DNA from 2 places in the Oleiphilus sp. HI0061 genome. Region 1 is predicted to be linked to the other one. Evidence: predicted binding sites of a transcription regulator. Region 1 holds the regulator's gene; the other holds the start of a gene.

The links. Region 1 encodes sigma-54, which starts transcription at its own class of promoters, with help from an activator protein. Its sites were predicted from a motif close to TGGCACNNNNNTTGCTNT; they were not measured.
Region 2: a site for sigma-54 is predicted at 7,328-7,345, ahead of fliE (flagellar hook-basal body complex protein FliE). Genes of this name have one in related genera too.

Annotation. Positions count from the first base shown of each region.
Region 1 is NZ_LWFE01000987.1:220-4,514, reverse strand. It holds partial or broken gene A3735_RS30895 (hypothetical protein) at 1-209, shown strand, start outside; gene lptB (LPS export ABC transporter ATP-binding protein) at 222-947, shown strand; gene A3735_RS11455 (RNA polymerase factor sigma-54) at 1,258-2,802, shown strand; gene hpf (ribosome hibernation-promoting factor, HPF/YfiA family) at 2,905-3,213, shown strand; gene ptsN (PTS IIA-like nitrogen regulatory protein PtsN) at 3,240-3,701, shown strand; partial or broken gene rapZ (RNase adapter RapZ) at 3,744-4,295, shown strand, end outside.
Region 2 is NZ_LWFE01001289.1:2,485-16,159, forward strand. It holds gene A3735_RS20235 (chemotaxis protein CheA) at 1-360, opposite strand, end outside; gene A3735_RS20240 (response regulator) at 437-799, opposite strand; gene A3735_RS20245 (lipid asymmetry maintenance protein MlaB) at 861-1,136, opposite strand; gene fliJ (flagellar export protein FliJ) at 1,310-1,750, opposite strand; gene fliI (flagellar protein export ATPase FliI) at 1,783-3,150, opposite strand; gene A3735_RS20260 (FliH/SctL family protein) at 3,143-4,087, opposite strand; gene fliG (flagellar motor switch protein FliG) at 4,089-5,111, opposite strand; gene fliF (flagellar basal-body MS-ring/collar protein FliF) at 5,104-6,828, opposite strand; gene fliE (flagellar hook-basal body complex protein FliE) at 6,904-7,278, opposite strand; gene A3735_RS20280 (sigma-54 dependent transcriptional regulator) at 7,521-8,936, opposite strand; gene A3735_RS20285 (PAS domain-containing sensor histidine kinase) at 8,951-10,303, opposite strand; gene A3735_RS20290 (sigma-54 dependent transcriptional regulator) at 10,580-11,983, opposite strand; gene A3735_RS20295 (hypothetical protein) at 12,278-12,583, opposite strand; gene A3735_RS20300 (fibronectin type III domain-containing protein) at 12,733-13,675, opposite strand, start outside.

The sequences.
Region 1 (4,295 bases):
AAATAGAGTACGACATTGTACGAAGAGCTATACGCGCCAAGGGAGATCAGACCCAAGGGTCTCGAGTTAAAATTCATTACTACCCTAATGCCGAGACCGCATCGGAAAATACTGAAGTGCCACTAATAAAAGGTTCTCCAGAAAACGAAAACAAACTGCCACTCGAACCTGCTCCAAATGCCGAGTCCGGTGCCGAGCAAAAGCAATAGACCTGAGCAACAATGAAAACTTTAAAAGCAGAAAACCTAGCCAAGGCCTATGATAAACGCCAAATAGTTAAAGATGTTTCCCTGACTATCAACAGCGGTGAAGTGATCGGGCTGCTCGGCCCTAACGGTGCTGGTAAAACCACTTGTTTCTATATGATTGTAGGCCTGGTTAAGCATGATAAAGGCAAGATATCAGTTAATGATACCGACCTATCATCCATGGCTATGCATGATAGGGCACGAAACGGTGTCGGCTACCTGCCCCAGGAAGCTTCAATATTTAGAAAGTTAAGTGTTCGAGACAATATCCTGGCGGTACTAGAGATTAGAAAAGATCTTTCTCGCAGCGAAAGGCGACAAAGAATGGAAGCCTTACTCGAAGAGTTTCACATCACTCACATCAAAGATAGTCTTGGCATGGCCTTGTCAGGCGGTGAACGTAGGCGAGTGGAAATAGCCAGAGCTTTAGCAATGGAGCCTGACTTCATTCTACTCGATGAGCCCTTCGCAGGTGTCGACCCAATATCGGTCAACGACATCAAGTCAATCGTCTCTCACCTTAAAAGTAAAAATATCGGCGTACTCATAACCGATCACAACGTTAGAGAAACGCTGGATATTTGTGAAAAAGCCTATATTGTTGGTGATGGCCATATCATTGCTTCAGGAAGTGCTGAAGACATTCTGAATAATGAAAAGGTCAAACAAGTCTACTTGGGCAATCAATTCAAATTATAAGCCAGTGGCTAGTTCATAGCATTCGATTCGAACAGCATATACAAACAATTAAGCATGACTTTCAGCTTAGAAATGAGTAGCATGCAATTTTCACGTCAACAAGACGATAACTTGATCTAAAACAATTATTTGTAGGCTGGTAACGTAAATATACTTTTATTTGTTTCACACTTTGCTATCTTCGCACTACACTTGTGTAAATGAAGTAAATATAAATACGTTTATTCACAGCGACCATTTCCGCAAAATATAATAAGCGACAATACATGATTCAAAATTTAAGTCTTAAGTTGGTGACATCCTCATGAACATGAAGGTTTCTCTCCAATTAAAGCTCGGTCAACAACTGACAATGACACCTCAATTGCAGCAAGCAATCCGCTTGCTACAATTGTCGACTCTTGACCTTCAAAACGAAATACAAGAAGCATTGGAATCTAATCCTATGCTCGAACTCCAGGACGATAACAACGAGCCTGGAAATACAAGTGATAAACAAGAAAATCAGAATGAAAGTCATCAAAATGATGGCAACGAGTACGCCTCTCAGGACAACCAACAAAGCAGTAGTACAGACACCAGTTCGAGCGAAGCACCTGCTAGTAATGAAGCCGACACGCCTAGTGAAGAGTGGTCAGATACTATACCGGAAGATCTGCCTGTTGATACGGCTTGGGATGACATATATACAAACAATGCGCCCAGTGGTCCCGTTCCCGAAGATGACAACAATGCCTTCGAACAAAGAAACGCTGCTACCGAGTCTCTTGCAGATCATCTAGATTGGCAACTTAACCTTACCCCCATGTCTGATCGCGACCGATACATTGCGATGTCATTAATCGACGCAACAGATACAGACGGCTACCTAACGAATACCGTTGAAGAGATACACGAGGGGCTGCACAACTCAGATGACGAAGACCCGGTTGAATTAGATGAAGTTGAAGCCGTCTTAAAACGCGTGCAGCACTTTGATCCACCTGGGGTATTTGCCAAAGACCTGCCCGACTGTTTGCTGCTACAGTTACGCCAGCTACCAAAAGATACGCCCTGGCTACCACAAGCAAAGCTTGTAATCAGCCACTACCTGAACTTATTAGGATCAAGAGACTACGCTCAACTAATGCGACGCAGCCGCCTTAAAGAGCATGAACTGAAAGAGGTTATCTCTCTAATTCAGTCTTTGAACCCTAAACCAGGTGAATCCATTGCTTCTTCCGAGCCTGAGTACATTGTGCCAGATGTCGTCGTAAAGAAAGAAAAAGGACGCTGGAAAGTTGAGCTCAACCCAGAGATTGCGCCAAAAATAAGGGTCAATGCAAATTATGCTTCGTTTATAAAGAGAGCTGACTCCAGTAACGACAACACCTTTATGAAGGATCAACTTCAAGAAGCAAAGTGGTTTATTAAAAGCCTACAAAGTCGTAACGAGACGCTTCTAAAAGTGGCAAGTAAGATAGTAGCTCACCAACAAGGCTTCCTTGACTATGGTGATGAAGCGATGAAGCCGCTGATTTTACATGATATTGCTGAAGCGGTAGAAATGCATGAGTCCACCATATCTCGTGTGACAACACAAAAGTACATGCATACGCCACGAGGCATATTTGAACTCAAATACTTTTTCTCAAGCCACGTCAGCACAACTACTGGCGGAGAGTGCTCGTCAACAGCGATTCGCGCAATTATTAAGAAGTTAATATCAGCAGAAAACCCTAAAAAACCTCTTAGCGATAGCAAGATTGCCGACTTGTTGAAAGAGCAAGGAATTAACGTCGCCCGCCGCACTATCGCAAAATACCGCGAAGCGATGTCGATCCCCCCATCGAACGAAAGAAAAAGATTGGTTTAATACAATATTTGATAACTTGCTGCCTGCAGCAAGTTGATTTGATAAGCGAAAAGTGAGTCAATATTCAACTCTCGCTAAAAATAACGATGATAGGAGAATACTATGCAATTAAATATCACTGGCCATCATGTAGATTTAACTGATGCACTTAAAGAATATGTGAAAACCAAATTGCAAAAGCTAGAGCGCCATATTGGCGGCATTAGCAACGTACAGGTAACCCTTTCTGTATCGAAACAAGCACATATTGCTGAATCAACGCTACATATCGCTGGTGCAGATATCCACGGCCACGCCGAGAACGACGACATGTATGCCGCTATCGACCAGCTAGTTGATAAGCTAGACCGTCAAATTCTTAAGCACAAGGAAAAGAAAGTTGACCGCGCACACGGCGCAGCAGCACGCTAGTTATTAGCGATCTTTAGAGTCGAAAAATGTCTGAAAATAAAATTACTATCGAGGCCATCTTGTCACCGGAGCTAACCCAACGCGGTTTGCCCGGTGGTAGCAAGAAAAAAGTTCTTCAACAGGCTGCACACCTGGTCTCAAAACAATTTCCTCATCTTGATGAAACTGAAATATTTGACAACCTTATTTCTCGTGAACGACTGGGAAGCACGGGAGTTGGGCAAGGAATTGCCATTCCCCACAGCAGACTGGAAAACTGCAAACAAGTTATTGGTTGTCTATTTACACTTGAAAAAAAGATACCTTTTGACTCGATAGATAACGAAGACGTTGATATTCTTTTCGTTTTACTTGTCCCCTCCGAGGCGACGAGCGAGCACCTGGATCTTTTAAGTCAAATTGCAGAGAAGTTCAACAACACTGCTTTTTGCGATAGTTTAAGGGAATCTGCTACAGGCACTGAACTTTATCAGAAAATAATTGCTTAAGACCTACAAACCTTAGAAGCTCAAAATTGCTAGGAACTTCTTATGAAGCTCGTTATTGTCAGTGGCAGATCCGGTTCCGGAAAAAGCACGGCCCTTCACGTCCTTGAAGACATGGGGTATTACTGCATTGATAATTTACCGGTTGGGCTTTTACTAAACCTTGGTAAACAATCACTACAAGGTAAAGATACAAGGTTAAGTAACGTTGCGATCAGTATCGATGCTAGAAATCTGCAGGGTGGAATAGAAGCATTCCCCCAAGTTTACGAGAAGCTAAAGCAGATGGAGATTGATGTCGATATCATTTTTCTTGACGCACAAAGTGAGACGCTCCTAAAGCGCTTTCACGATACTCGACGCAAACACCCACTTAGCAGCACAACACACTCACTCACCGAAGCGATTGAAACCGAAAGAACGCTTCTCGACCAGCTGGCACTAAAAGCTGACCTGACTGTCGACACTACGAAACTAACCCTATACGAGTTAAGAGACCTCATAAAACTTAGAGTGACAGGCAAACGAGAGCAAGAGCTCGCCATACTCTTTCAATCATTTGGTTTCAAAAATGGTGTTCCTAGCGATGCAGATTAC
Region 2 (13,675 bases), on a different contig from region 1:
TCGCAACTCATCTGCCAACTTGGTTTCGCAGCTTTGACCGGCCTCAAGCTCATTGATCATAGTTCGGATACAGTCGACAGACTTCAGAAACAGATCGACATGATCCACTTCCATAACAAACTGGTCTGAACGAATAAGATCAAGCAGCGTTTCTACAACATGTGTAAATTCAGCAATCTCATTAAAACCAAAGGTACCACTACCACCCTTAATCGAGTGTGCAGCCCTGAATATTTCGTTTATCGCTTCAGAATCGAGATTCGAGATATCGATATTAAGAAGCGCAGACTCCATAACATCAAGCCCTTCATAACTCTCTTCGAAAAACACCTGATGAAACTGACTTAAATCAACACTCATTGTATTGGCCTGTCTACGCGTAGTTACATTAACGATTTTTTGTTCTTGGTAGCGCTGTACATTACAGAGGTAAAGCTTAGCCCATTACTTTCTTGATAGTCGCTAATAGCTGCTCTGGGTTAAACGGTTTTACCAACCAACCCGTAGCGCCAGCATTTTTACCCTGCATTTTCTTATCGCCAGCTGATTCGGTGGTCAACATTAAGATTGGAGTAAACTTATAATCCGGTAAGGTTCTGAGGTTCTTAACTAACTCAATACCATCCATTACAGGCATATTCACATCGGATAAAACCAGATCAACAGCAGTAGTTTTTGCTTTATCTAGTGCTTGCTGTCCATCTGCAGCTTCTATCACATCAAAGCCAGCACCTTTAAGAGTGAATGAAACCATTTGTCTCATTGAGGCAGAATCATCTACCGCCAATATTGTTGCCATCTACGTTCTCCCGTATGCGACGATTAAGCAATTTCCCTAAGAAATCAAAATTCAAAAACATTTAGTTAAGATTTAGCATTTGTTCCAAGCCCGCTAACTTAGCAGCCGCTTGCAACTCTTCGGACACGCTTCCCCAAGAAACTTCAGCCTCAGCAGTACGCATTGAAGTAAAAAAGGAAGCAAATAATTGCAAGGCTGCAGTATCCACTCTCGATACTTCTCCCGCACTGATAACGGTTGGAGATGCTAATTTAAGAATCTCTTCCATCTCATGATGTAGCGACTCAACCTTAGCGATATTCACAACACCTTCTAACTCAATTGCTGCTTCACTCATAATCAGCCTAAATCTCACCAAATAGTTATTTCTTCAACTAACTTTAGTAGCTATTTTCAGGAATACCACAAATCATAAACTGATTTTTTATCCCTAGATCGGCAATGAGAGGCTATAGAAAGGATTGATCATCAATGAAGCTTATTATTAAGCCAAGCCTTTGATGCAGCGATCTATTTTCGGCGAAACATCCTGGCTTGAAGAGCGTCTTCCAACTGCTTTTGCTCACGCTTGTCGGCAAGTGCGTTTTCCTCATCCTTGTAGCGCTGAATAAGGTCTGCCAAGCCTTTGGTTTTTTGGTGCAAAGCTGACCACTTTTCTTTGGTAATATTGAACGCTTTTTGTCCCTGATCAACAACAAGCTGTTGTTGCTGGATTGCGACATCAATTTGATTAACAAAGTGCAAGCTTGACTGCAATTGAGTAACGCTCTGGACGCTACCAAGGCCTCGCTTCATATCAGCAAGGTATTGATTATGATATTGTTTGAGATTATCCATTTGCGCAGTCTGATCGTCCAAATAGCGCTTTGCAGCTGTCATCTGCTCCAAAGCCGCTTGCTCGTTTCGCTCTGCCTGATCAAGAACTACCTTCAAACGCTGCGACTTCTTCATAGACAACCTTATAGACTGTAGCGCAAGCTAGATTATTGCGCTTGAGCTGCAGCAGCAATCGTTTGTGACATTTCCGCTATCGCTCTGGGCGCTTCAGACTCCTCAGTTAATCCCTGCCGCAGGAACTGCTTCATCTTTTCAATTCTTTCGATAGCAAAATCAGTTTGTGGGTCAGAACCTTTAACATAAGCTCCGACGCTAATTAAGTCTCTGGCTTGCTGATACCTTGCATAGATTTGTTTGAAGCGCTGTGCATTCTGTAAATGCTCAGCACTGATGATATGAGGCATAACTCGACTGATCGAAGCCTCGACATCGATCGCTGGATAATGGCCCTCTTCGGCCAAGCTACGAGAGAGCACGATATGACCATCCAAAATAGCCCTGGCGGCGTCTGCAATAGGATCTTGCTGATCGTCACCCTCAGTGAGAACCGTGTAAAAAGCAGTAATGGAACCGCCTCCTTTCTTACCATTCCCCGCACGTTCGACGAGTTGAGGCAGTTTGGCAAACACCGAGGGTGGATAGCCCTTTGTCGCGGGAGGCTCCCCCACAGACAATGCAATTTCACGCTGCGCTTGCGCATATCGAGTCAGTGAGTCCATTAACAAAAGCACGTTTTTACCCTGATCACGAAAATATTCCGCTATCCGAGTCGTTAGCATCGCAGCTCGCAGACGCATCAAAGGCGAGTCATCAGCAGGCGAAGCAATTACCACTGCACGCTTTAGCCCTTCTTCACCCAGGATATCCTCAATAAACTCTTTTACCTCACGTCCACGCTCTCCGATTAAGCCTACGACAACAATATCGGCCGTAGTAAATCGGGTCATCATACCCAAGAGCATACTTTTACCAACACCGCTACCTGCAAACAAGCCTATTCGCTGACCAACGCCGACAGCCAAGAGACTGTTTATGGCTTTAATCCCGACATCCAAGGACTCACGAATTGGCGCTCTGGCAAGCGGGTTAATCACCGCACCATTAAAAGGTATACGGGTTTCAGCTTCTAATGGACCGTGGTCATCCAATACGTTTCCGGCACCGTCAAGCACACGCCCAAGCAAGCCCCACCCTACAGCGACTTCACCAATGGAGTCAGCTGGCGTAACCAGGGCACCCGGCTTCAAACCATCCGCAGCAACAAGTGGCATCAAAAATGTACGATCATCCTCAAAGCCGACCACTTCAGCCTCGATCAAGTCACCCGAAACAGAATGAATAAGGCAACGATCACCAACAACACTTTGGCAACCAACAGCCTCTAAGGTAAGACCGACCATGCGCGTCAAGCGCCCGCTAAATTGTGGTGCCACCTGCGTCGGAACAGAATCAGCCAGTACACCAAGATTCGCAGCTATATTACTAGCAGTGTTGATTTCAAGCAGATCACTCATCTTCAGGGCCAGGTGTTAGTTGTTCATCTAATTCCCCAGAAGTACTGGTGTCCTCGGTATCCTCGGTGCCCGGCAACTCGGAATCTTGTATTTCATGATCAAGCTTGCGCAGTTCATCATCGCCTGTTTCAGGTTCCTCTTTCAAGGTGTCAGCCGAATAGTCACTCAGACTATCAATCGTCACTGGCACTTCTTGAGTACCTGAAGCTGTATTATTGACAGCGGTATCCAGCATACTCTGAACAGCTTTTTGAAATCGTTTTTCAACGGTATAGTCAATCACCTGAGCTGAAGTCTTCAGTAAGAAGCCACCAGCTATAACACTTGGATCTTTCACTAGCTCAATACCAGAACCTAAAGCCTCTAGTGCTTTTGAAACAGTTTCATAATCCTGCTCATTGACCTTTAACATTGCCCCTGAGTCCAGCGCTGGCAAACCTTCCATGACTCGAGACAAAGCCAGTGTAAGGCTTGCACTATCAATATTGAGCTCTCGGTGAATCACTGCTCTGGAAAGCGCAACCGCAACATTTAACATCGCCTCTTCAACGACTTGCTGTTGCTGCTGAATGGGGTTAACCAACTGGTTCATTAGGGCATCTAGCTGTGACAATTTTTCGGCAATTTCACCCTGGCCTTGGGCAACCCCTTGTTCGTAACCTTCACTTTTACCGGCCTCCAAACCTTCTGCATGACCCGCAGCACGACCGTCCTCTGAACCTTTAGCGAAACCATCTCGATGGCCTTCTTCAAAGCCGGAGTCATATGCCTGCTTAGTTATTGATTCAATTTGCTGTGCAGTCGGTGGTTTGACTTTCTCCTTTCTGGCGTTTTCTGCCTGACTAGCCGCACGACCGGGATCGCCAATATTCGGCAGCTCCCAGCGTTCGTAGGCGCTCAGTTCACCTAAAGGGACACGCTTGTTTTTGTCACTCATGCTATATCATCGCTTCGCCAGATCCGCCCAGCGCAATTTCACCGGATTCAGACAAGCGTCGAGCAATGGTGAGTATCTCTTTCTGCGCACCTTCTACCTCACTCACCTTAACAGGACCTTTCGCCTCAAGGTCATCACGGAGTAATTCGGCAGCACGCTTAGACATATTCTTAAAGATTTTTTCTTGTAATTCAGTATCAGCACCCTTGAGTGCAACAATAAGAATATCTGAGGAGACTTCCCTGAGGAGCGTTTGTATCCCTCTATCATCAACATCCTTGAGATTATCGAAGACAAACATCAGCTCTTCTATCTCAGTACCGAGTTCAGCATCAACTTCTTTGATACTATCCATCAAGTCGGCTTCAATAGTTGTATCAATAAAGTTCATAATATCTGCCGCACACTTGACACCACCGATCTTACTGGTCTTAGTCGCAGCGTTACCCGAGAACTGTTTTTCGAGAATATCATTCAGCTCTTGCAAAGCCTGTGGCTGAATGCTTTCGAGAGAAGCGACACGCATAATAACGTCAAGACGTACCTTTTCGTCTAATACGCCTAGCACTTCAGCAGCCTGATCTGATTCAAGATATGACAATACAATGGCCTGAATCTGTGGATGCTCATAACGTATAAGCTCCGCTACAGCACGACCATCCATCCATTTAAGCGTATCTAAACCAGTTGTATTACCACCAACAAGAATTCGGTCAATTAAGCTATCCGCCTTGTCCTGACCTAAAGCCTCTGTCAGCATATTCTTGATATACTCATCAGAACCGATTCCCATACCCGTTTGGGATCCGACAGCCTCCAGAAACTCGATCATTACCCCTTCGACCTGTTCCTGACTAATATCTTTCAATGCCGCCATAGAGGTACCCACCCGCTGTACTTCTTTTGGCCCCATATGCTTCAAAACCTGGGCAGCGTCCGCTTCACCCAGGCTCATTAGTAAAATCGCAGCAGCATCTACCCGCGAAACTTTTGGCAGCTTTTTATCGCCGTCACCATCAGTCATCTACATTTACCCATTGACGAATTACCTGAGCAACCCTAGCAGGGTCCTCAGCAATCAAACCTTTCAAGGCATTAAGTTGTCGATCAAAACCTTCCGAAGCCCCCGGTAACAGAAACTCATCAGAGGCACTCAAAGTAACTCGTTCTCCTGCCTCACCTTCACTCATGGCATCCATCTGTGCCAAACCGTCCTCATCTCCCGCTAAAGCAAGCTCTTTCGCTTGAGCGCCAGCTTCAGAAAGATTCTTAAACACTGGTCGAATGACGGTAAAGATAATAATCAAGGCGAACAACATTGCTATGCCTTTGGGCACCAGCTCTTTGAACCACGCCTGTTCCCATATTTCCGGCTCTTGTACGGCTTCCACAAACTTAGGTGCAAAAGGCGTATTAATCACATTTACGCTATCACCTCGTGCGGCTGAGTACCCTACCGCATTCCTTACCAATAGCGTCAAACGCTCAAGCTCTTCAGCCGTCCATGTAGTATAGCTTACCTCACCTGTTTCCGGGTTGATATTCTGTATATCATCAATTGCTACAGCAACCGTTAAGCGCTTTAGCCTACCTTGCTGGTGACGTGTGTAGCTGATTGTGCGGTCCACCTCAAAATTGCGAGTGGTTTGCTTACGCACATTTGTCGGTAAACCTCCTTCACCAGCGCCAGCACCGTTGGCTACTTCAGGGGCAGCACCCGCTGCGGGAGGCTGATTAGCAAGCGCGCCTGGTACACCGCCATCTGTCATCATCTGGCGCTGCTCATCCAAGGTTTGTTCACTTCGGACTGCTTGCATGTCAGGGTTGTAAAACTCTTCCGTTTCTTCAACCTGGGTAAAATCCACATCAGCCGAGACTTCTGACCTGAAACGATCCGCCCCGAGGATAGGACTCAATATACCTGTAATTCGCTCATTTAGAACTTTTTCCATTTTACGCGAATACTCAAACTCCCTTGAAACCAGCTTGTCTTCTTCGGACTCGTTGTTCCGAGACAATAGATTACCCTTTTGATCAACAACAGTAACTTTGCTCATATCCATTTCCGGCACACTTCCGGCGACGAGATTAACAATCGAGTCAACCTGCTCACGTGTCACTGGCCGCATAGAAGAGGTCTCGATCAAAACTGATGCACTAGGTTCTCTTGAGTCACGAACAAACACCGACCTCTTCGGAATAGCCAAATGAACTCTGGCGCTACGGATATTTCTGAAACTGGATATTGATCGCGCCAGCTCACCTTCCAGGCCTCGCTTAAATCGTGTCGACTCCATAAACTGGCTAGTACCCAAGGCCTGATCCTGGTCAAGGATCTCATAGCCGACACTGTTATCGCTTGTAATGCCATTCGCTGCCAGCTTCATTCTTGCTTCATGAACCCTGCCCGCTTCAACAAGCAATATGCCGGTACGGTGATCCATCTTGAAGTCAACACCATTCAAGTTAAGAATGCTTGAAACTTCTTCCAGGTCCTGAGCTTCTACCGAGCTCATCAACGGCTGATAGTCCGGCTCCTGAAGCCATAAAACAAGCGCCAAACCGAGGGCAACACTCGCGGCCAAACCTACCATCAAACCTACTTGCCGAAAGATTCCAAGCCGGTTTATACCGGTCATCAAGTCACTTTCAGTGCCGACAACGTCAGGCTCACCCGAGATACCACCCACCTGAGCGGGCAATGCTGAGTCTGTACCTGTATCTGTGGGTGCGAGTGCCATAAGTTAACCTTTTACTAAAATCCAAATAAGCAGTGCTTGTTCAAATACCAATCATTACAAACGAGAAGCAAACACTTAAACCGGCATTTTCATAATATCCTGATACGCCTGTACAACCTTATTCCTTACTTGCGTCAACGCCTGAAAAGATACCGATGCTTTCTGAGATTGCACCATTACCTGCGAAAGCGTAACGCTTGGGTCACCCTGCTCAAAAGCCTTAGCCATTTGACCCGCTTTTAATTGTGTATCATTGACCGAGCCAACCGCACTAGACAGCATGTCACTGAATTTAGGTGTTTGGCTCGCTTCCTGGGTGGCATTAATTTTTGTAGGAGATATTTCTTCAGTCTGAACCTGAGTTTTCTGAACCTGCGCACGCAGATTTTTCATCTCAGCCAGCACCTGATTGATATCTGCTCTAGCCCCTACGGAGTTAATCCCAGACATACATCCCCCTTGTCAAAATTTCGTTACTAAAAATACGCTTAAGTTAGTAACTGCATAAAGCGGGCCAATTCACAGACAAGCTGAAATTATAGATAGATTGGAAGGTTTAACATGATAGCATTGCTAATTCTTAGCAATAACAAAAAAAGGGAGCATACGCTCCCATACAGATCATCAGCAGATTGACGAAATCCTGTTGTAACAGGCAACTAGCAGAGCCACCCGTACACTCAATTCGATACCTAGGCAGCCATTTCAGCTGCAATATCGATACCCTGCTCTCTCATTTGAGCAAGCTTATACCTCAAGGTTCTTGGGCTAATACCTAGCTTCTCGGCAGCATTCTTCTTTCTGCCATTTTCTTGACGCAAGGTATCGATAATTATTTGATATTCTCGAAGCTTTAGATCTTTACCTAAACCTGTTCGAGAGTTTGGCTCAACCTCGACCTGCACCGACCTAACTTGCTCAGTCGGAACCTCTTGCTTGGATTCAAGTATCCAGTTAGCCGACTCGGATAAATCCAAGCATAGGTCGCTAACCTTAACCACACCATTGCAGGCCATAATCAGCGAACGCTGAATCGCATTATCAAGCTCTCGGACATTTCCCGGCCAATGGTATTGAGACAAGTAAGTCTCTACACCCTCACCAAACTCCATTTTTTCACGCTTCATTTTGCTAGAATGCTCAGCAAGCAAGCGTTTAGCCAGCGGCCAAATATCCATAGGACGCTCTCGCAAAGGCTTCCAGGCCATGGGAAACACGCTCAGACGATAATACAAATCTTCTCTAAACTTTCCTTCGTTTACGTACTCTTTTAAATCACGGTTTGTCGTCGCCAATACCCGTACATCCAAAGGAATCGCTTTTCTTCCGCCAACTCGCTCCACTTCACGTTCTTGCAGAACCCTAAGTAGTTTTGCCTGCAAGCCTAGATCCATTTCAGATATTTCATCTAGCAATAAGGTTCCGCCATTGGCAAGCTCAAACTTACCGGGCGAACTTGCATACGCGCCGGTAAAAGCCCCTTTCTCATGGCCAAACAGTGTTGCTTCTAGCATATTCTCTGGGATTGCTGCGCAATTCAAAGCAACAAAAGGTTTGTTCTTTCGCGATGATGACTCGTGAATATATCTCGCCAATACTTCTTTACCCGTACCACTTTCACCTGAAATCATTACTGTCGAATCAGATTCAGCAACTTTGCGAGCGACTTCAAAAAATTGCTTAGAGAATGGATCTTCAGCAACAGGCCCTTTCTCATCACTAGACTTTTCTTCAGATGTATCACCAAGCCCCAAAATTTTAATAATTGATTGAATTAAGGTTTTTGGTTCGAAAGGTTTTACTAAATAGTCTGCGGCACCACTTTGCATAGCTTCAACAGCCAGCTTAATTTGACCATAGGCAGTGATAAGCATCATCGGCAAACCAGGATATTTTAACTTAACCTGCTGCAAGAGCTCGTGGCCATCCATTCCCGGCATATTTACATCACTTATCACTACATCAAAATGCGCGTTTTCAAGCTCCTTCAATGCATTCTCAGCACAGTCCGCTTCTACGAAGCCCATCCCTGCAAGCTGTAATGTTGTACACAGTGCTTCTCTTAATTCCTTATCATCTTCCACAATTAATACTTTGGTCGCTGACATGACTTATTTACCTCTTAACACTGAGCAAAATTATTATTAGTAGGAGTAACATTAATTGACGGCAGGTCAATCATTGCAGTCACCCCTTTCTTGGATGAACGCATTCTGAAATTACCTTTATGCGCCTTAACAACAGACTGAACTACCGCCAGCCCAAGGCCAGTCCCTTTTTGCTTGGTTGTATAAAACGGTTCAAAAATCTTACTCCTGTGCTGGCCAGGAATACCAGGACCGCTATCTCTAATCACAAGACACACAGCCCCATCCTCCTTAACCCCAACACTAATCTTTATTGTTAATGGCGTTTCCTTGCTAACTGCAGAACATTCCCAAGCTTCAATACTGTTATTTACCAAATTAAGACAAGCCCCTACCAAGGCATCTTTATTGCATAAGACTTCAGCATTAGACGCTTCTATATCCCACTCGCTCTCAACACTTGCGGCATCCATCACTGGAACGGCTGCAAGCTTAAGCGCGAGTATGAAATCATTTAGCGGCATACGTTCAACTAAGCGCTCATCTCCTTTCGCGAAGATAAGCATATCCCTAATCTGATGTTCCAAATGCGTTAAACGAGACATTACTTTTTCCGACAAGTCCACGCGCATCGATTCATCTAATTCAGGCTGACAAAGGTGGCCCGCATACAACATTGCTGTAGATAAGGGCGTACGAATCTGATGAGCAAGGCTAGCAACCATCTTACCCAAAGAGCTCAAACGTTCGGCCCTGCTTACTTGCTCCTGCAACAATCTTGTTTCAGTCAGATCACTAAGGAGTACCAGCTGACCCGGCCCGGATGACATAGAACGAGTTTCAATTTTCACTCTTCGGCCATCTTTTAAAGAAACCTCGTGTCCATCATCGTGCTTTGGCGAAAAACTTCTCGCAATAACATCGACCCAGGCCAAACCTTTCAGCGGTTCGCCAAGTAGATCCATTGCCGCAGGATTACATTCTGTGACTAAACCTTTTTCATCTAGAACAACAACACCTGCCGGAAGCACCTCCAACAAGGTAGACAAGCGATTAGCTAGGTCTTCTTTTTCCTTGCGCTGTGCTTGCTTTTGACTTTCTTCAAGTGAAAGATCACTCTTGAGTTGACTAACCTTGTTCTCAAGGTTTCGGTATGATGAGGTTAATTGCGAAGACAAGTGGTCAAACAAGGACAAAGCTTCTTCGACTTTCTGCTCACCGTTATCTTGAGTAGAGTCAATTTGTCCCTGAAATTTGAATGCAGCATTACCCTCTATTGAAGTGCTGCCAGAACTATCATGCGCAACGCGCGAAACACGTGCATTGATTGCCTCCGAGCTAATAAAAGCAGGTTCATCTATCCAGGTTGCTAGTTTTTGTTGTCCCATGGCTTACCTACATCATTCAGTCAAAACAGTGTGGAATACTATTCGCTTATTTGTCAGCCAAACGCTCTGCGCAGCTCAAATAAGCTTTAACAACCTGATCTAAGCACTATGTAGGCCAAAGTATTTTTTTTCTTTATTATCAGCAACTTAATTGTAGCAATATGATAACAACCCGAAAGATAAGACAATTTTATGACGCCATAAAACGAAAAAAGCACGCAAAACTGCGTGCTGACATATTTTTGACTGAGCAAGAATAGTTAAGAAATATAATACCTAGGCATTCAAGCCGTATTTGCGCACCTTTTCAACCAAAGTTGTACGACGTATACGAAGTTTTTCGGCAGCGCGAGCAACCACACCAGAAGCCTCATCCAAAGCTTGTTGAATAAGCGACTTTTCCAAATTTGCCAGGTAATCCTTTAGATCGATACCATTTACAGGCAACAAGGCTGGTGAATCCATACTCGCCATTCCAGGGGCATTTTGTAGCTGCAGATCATCGGTCTGAACAACGTCATCAGTTTCTTCTATATGGCGATATTTTTGCGGTAACTCCTGAACACCAACAACATCATAAGGGTGCATAATACCCAGGCGCTCGACAAGGTTAGCCAACTCACGAATATTTCCAGGCCACTCATGACGACATAGACTCAGTATTGCAGCAGAATTAAATCTGATTGAGCCACGCTTCTCAGTCTCCATCCTTGAAATCAGCTCATTGAGCAGAAGAGGGATATCTTCAACACGATCTTTTAGTGCAGGCATCTCAATAGGAAATACATTCAAACGGTAATAAAGGTCCTCACGGAAATCACCACTGGTAATCATATCCTCAAGGTTTTTATGCGTTGCCGCAATGATACGAACATCAGTGTCTAATGTTTTATTTCCCCCAACCCTTTCGAATGTCCTCTCCTGCAAGACCCTTAGAATCTTAACCTGCATGTTCAGCGGCATGTCGCCAATTTCATCTAGAAAAAGCGTACCACCTTCAGCCAGTTCGAATCGACCTGCACGCGCAGTAATGGCGCCGGTAAAAGCACCCTTTTCATGACCGAACAATTCACTTTCCAACAACTCCGCCGGAATAGCACCACAGTTGACAGGCACAAAAGGCTTGTTTCTACGGTGCGAATTATAATGCAAGTTCCTGGCAACTACTTCTTTACCAGTACCCGATTGCCCTGTAATCAAGACGCTCACATCTTTATCCGCAACCTGTGCCATTAAAGCTCTAACATCTTGAACGCCGCGACTAGTACCTACAAGACTTCTAAAAAGCTCTACCTGACGCTGCTTACCACGCCCTGTTTGCGCCGAGTATTGTTCACGATAAACCTGGGCACGATATAAACTATCTAGCGTCTTATTATAGTTAAGAGGATAATCAAGTTGCGCAATGACCTTTCGTCTAAGAATATCATCAAGCCCGTCTAGAGCAGCATCACCTAGCCCTAGCACAGGAACACCCTCATCCCACTCATGTAAATCTTTAACGATCTGCTCAACCGGCTCCGAGTCTGCTCCCAAAAAAACGACACTTAAGTGCTCTGGCTCAATTGCATGCTCTTCAATAGTAGAGCGCCAACCTGACAAGGATGCGCTAAGAACACTTTCACCAAGAAAGGATAAAATAACAGAGATATCACGAAGCACTTCTTGGTTATTATGCATAACCAAAACTTTCATATCCTGGGCCATAGATGGACCTTATAGTTGTTTATTTTTTGGGTTTAACTTGAAGTAATGAATAGAGCAAAACAGTAAACTTTTGCACCCATGAGTACGCTCGAGCGGTTAATTGCAAAAAGCGATTATTCTTCAATATTCGATATCTAGCAATTAAAGTACGGATAGATTAATTAGTCAATTAAGTGGCGCAAAAAAGACGAAATAAGCGCCACATAAATAAATGTTCAAAATTTTGTCACTTATCTTATAAGTTATTGCCAGCGCAATAAAACTCAATCAAGCTTTATATTGAGACGAATCCAGATAGGTATTCGCAGCCTTACTTTCGCGGGTAATCTGCTTAAGTTCCATAGAGATCTCATCTCTATGCTTCAAGCTATCTTTTAGCACCAGAGAGTAAACTTTTTCATAGCGCCTCAAGATCGATAAAAGCTGTGCCCTATCTTCTTTAGTTCGCATACTAGCAATAACTGCCTGAAGCTCGACACGCACCTGAGCATCGAGCTCAGTTAAAAGCGCCCAATCCTGCTTGTCATTAGCATCTTTTAGTTGTTTAGCAATATTTAGAAACCGTTCGTTCACGCCATGCCACCTAATGATATTCAAGCACTCAATAATGAAGCAATACACACAAACAATGCAAGTTAAGATCCGCCCCCATGGAAACGAAAAAAGGCGATAATTACAACATTATCGCCTTAGCCTTAGTTACTGATCAACGTTAACTGATCTCAGATCGTTAAGGAAATTATTTCCGATTCCTCACTCTGAACACCGTCGATATCGATAGTCAAAATCACAAAATAATAAGTGCCTGCTACCATATCATCGATCTGCGCACTGGTATCCGAGCCACTACCTACAACAACACTTTGAGCTAAGTTTGATGCATCTGTACCATATCGAATAAGGTAACTGTCAATTTCGTTTAAATCTAGAGCAGTACCATCCGCTCTTTCTTCTGGAATTGACCACTCCAAGGCTATCGACTGTAAAACCTCAAGCTCATTAATTTCTACATTAGCAACTGACGACACCTGCTGCCCCACAGAATTGGATACAATGACATCATAAGCTCCGGCATCTGCAACAGAGGCAGCCTCAATACTTAATGAGCTCGCGTTAGCACCTGATATCTGAACACCATCTTTACGCCAGGTATAACTCAAGTCACCACCGCCTGTCGCAACGATCGACAGCACTGCCGTCTCACCCTCATCAATAGCGGTAGATTGCGGTTGCGAAGCAATGACGACAGGCGCAATGGAAATCACTTCATTCACCTGAATCGTCGCATTAACAGATGTTTGCGAGCCTACCGAATTCGTCACGCTGACACTATACACACCACTATCTGAGACTGAAGCTGAAGCGAAAGAGAGTGAGCTTGAGGTCGCGCCGCTAATCGCTACCCCACCCTTAAACCACTGATACACCAACTCACCACCGCCACTCGCAGCGACAGATAGTACCGCTCCCTCTCCTTCATCTACACTAACAGAAGTAGGTTGCGTAGAAATTTGAACAGGGTCTATCACAACTACTGGTGGCAATTCGTTAACTACTACTAAAGCAGTCAAAGACTCCAGGGTACCTGACTCATCGCTCACCAGAACATCATAACTGCCTGAGTCGGAAGTATCTGCAGCTGAAATCAATAGTGAACTTAGTACC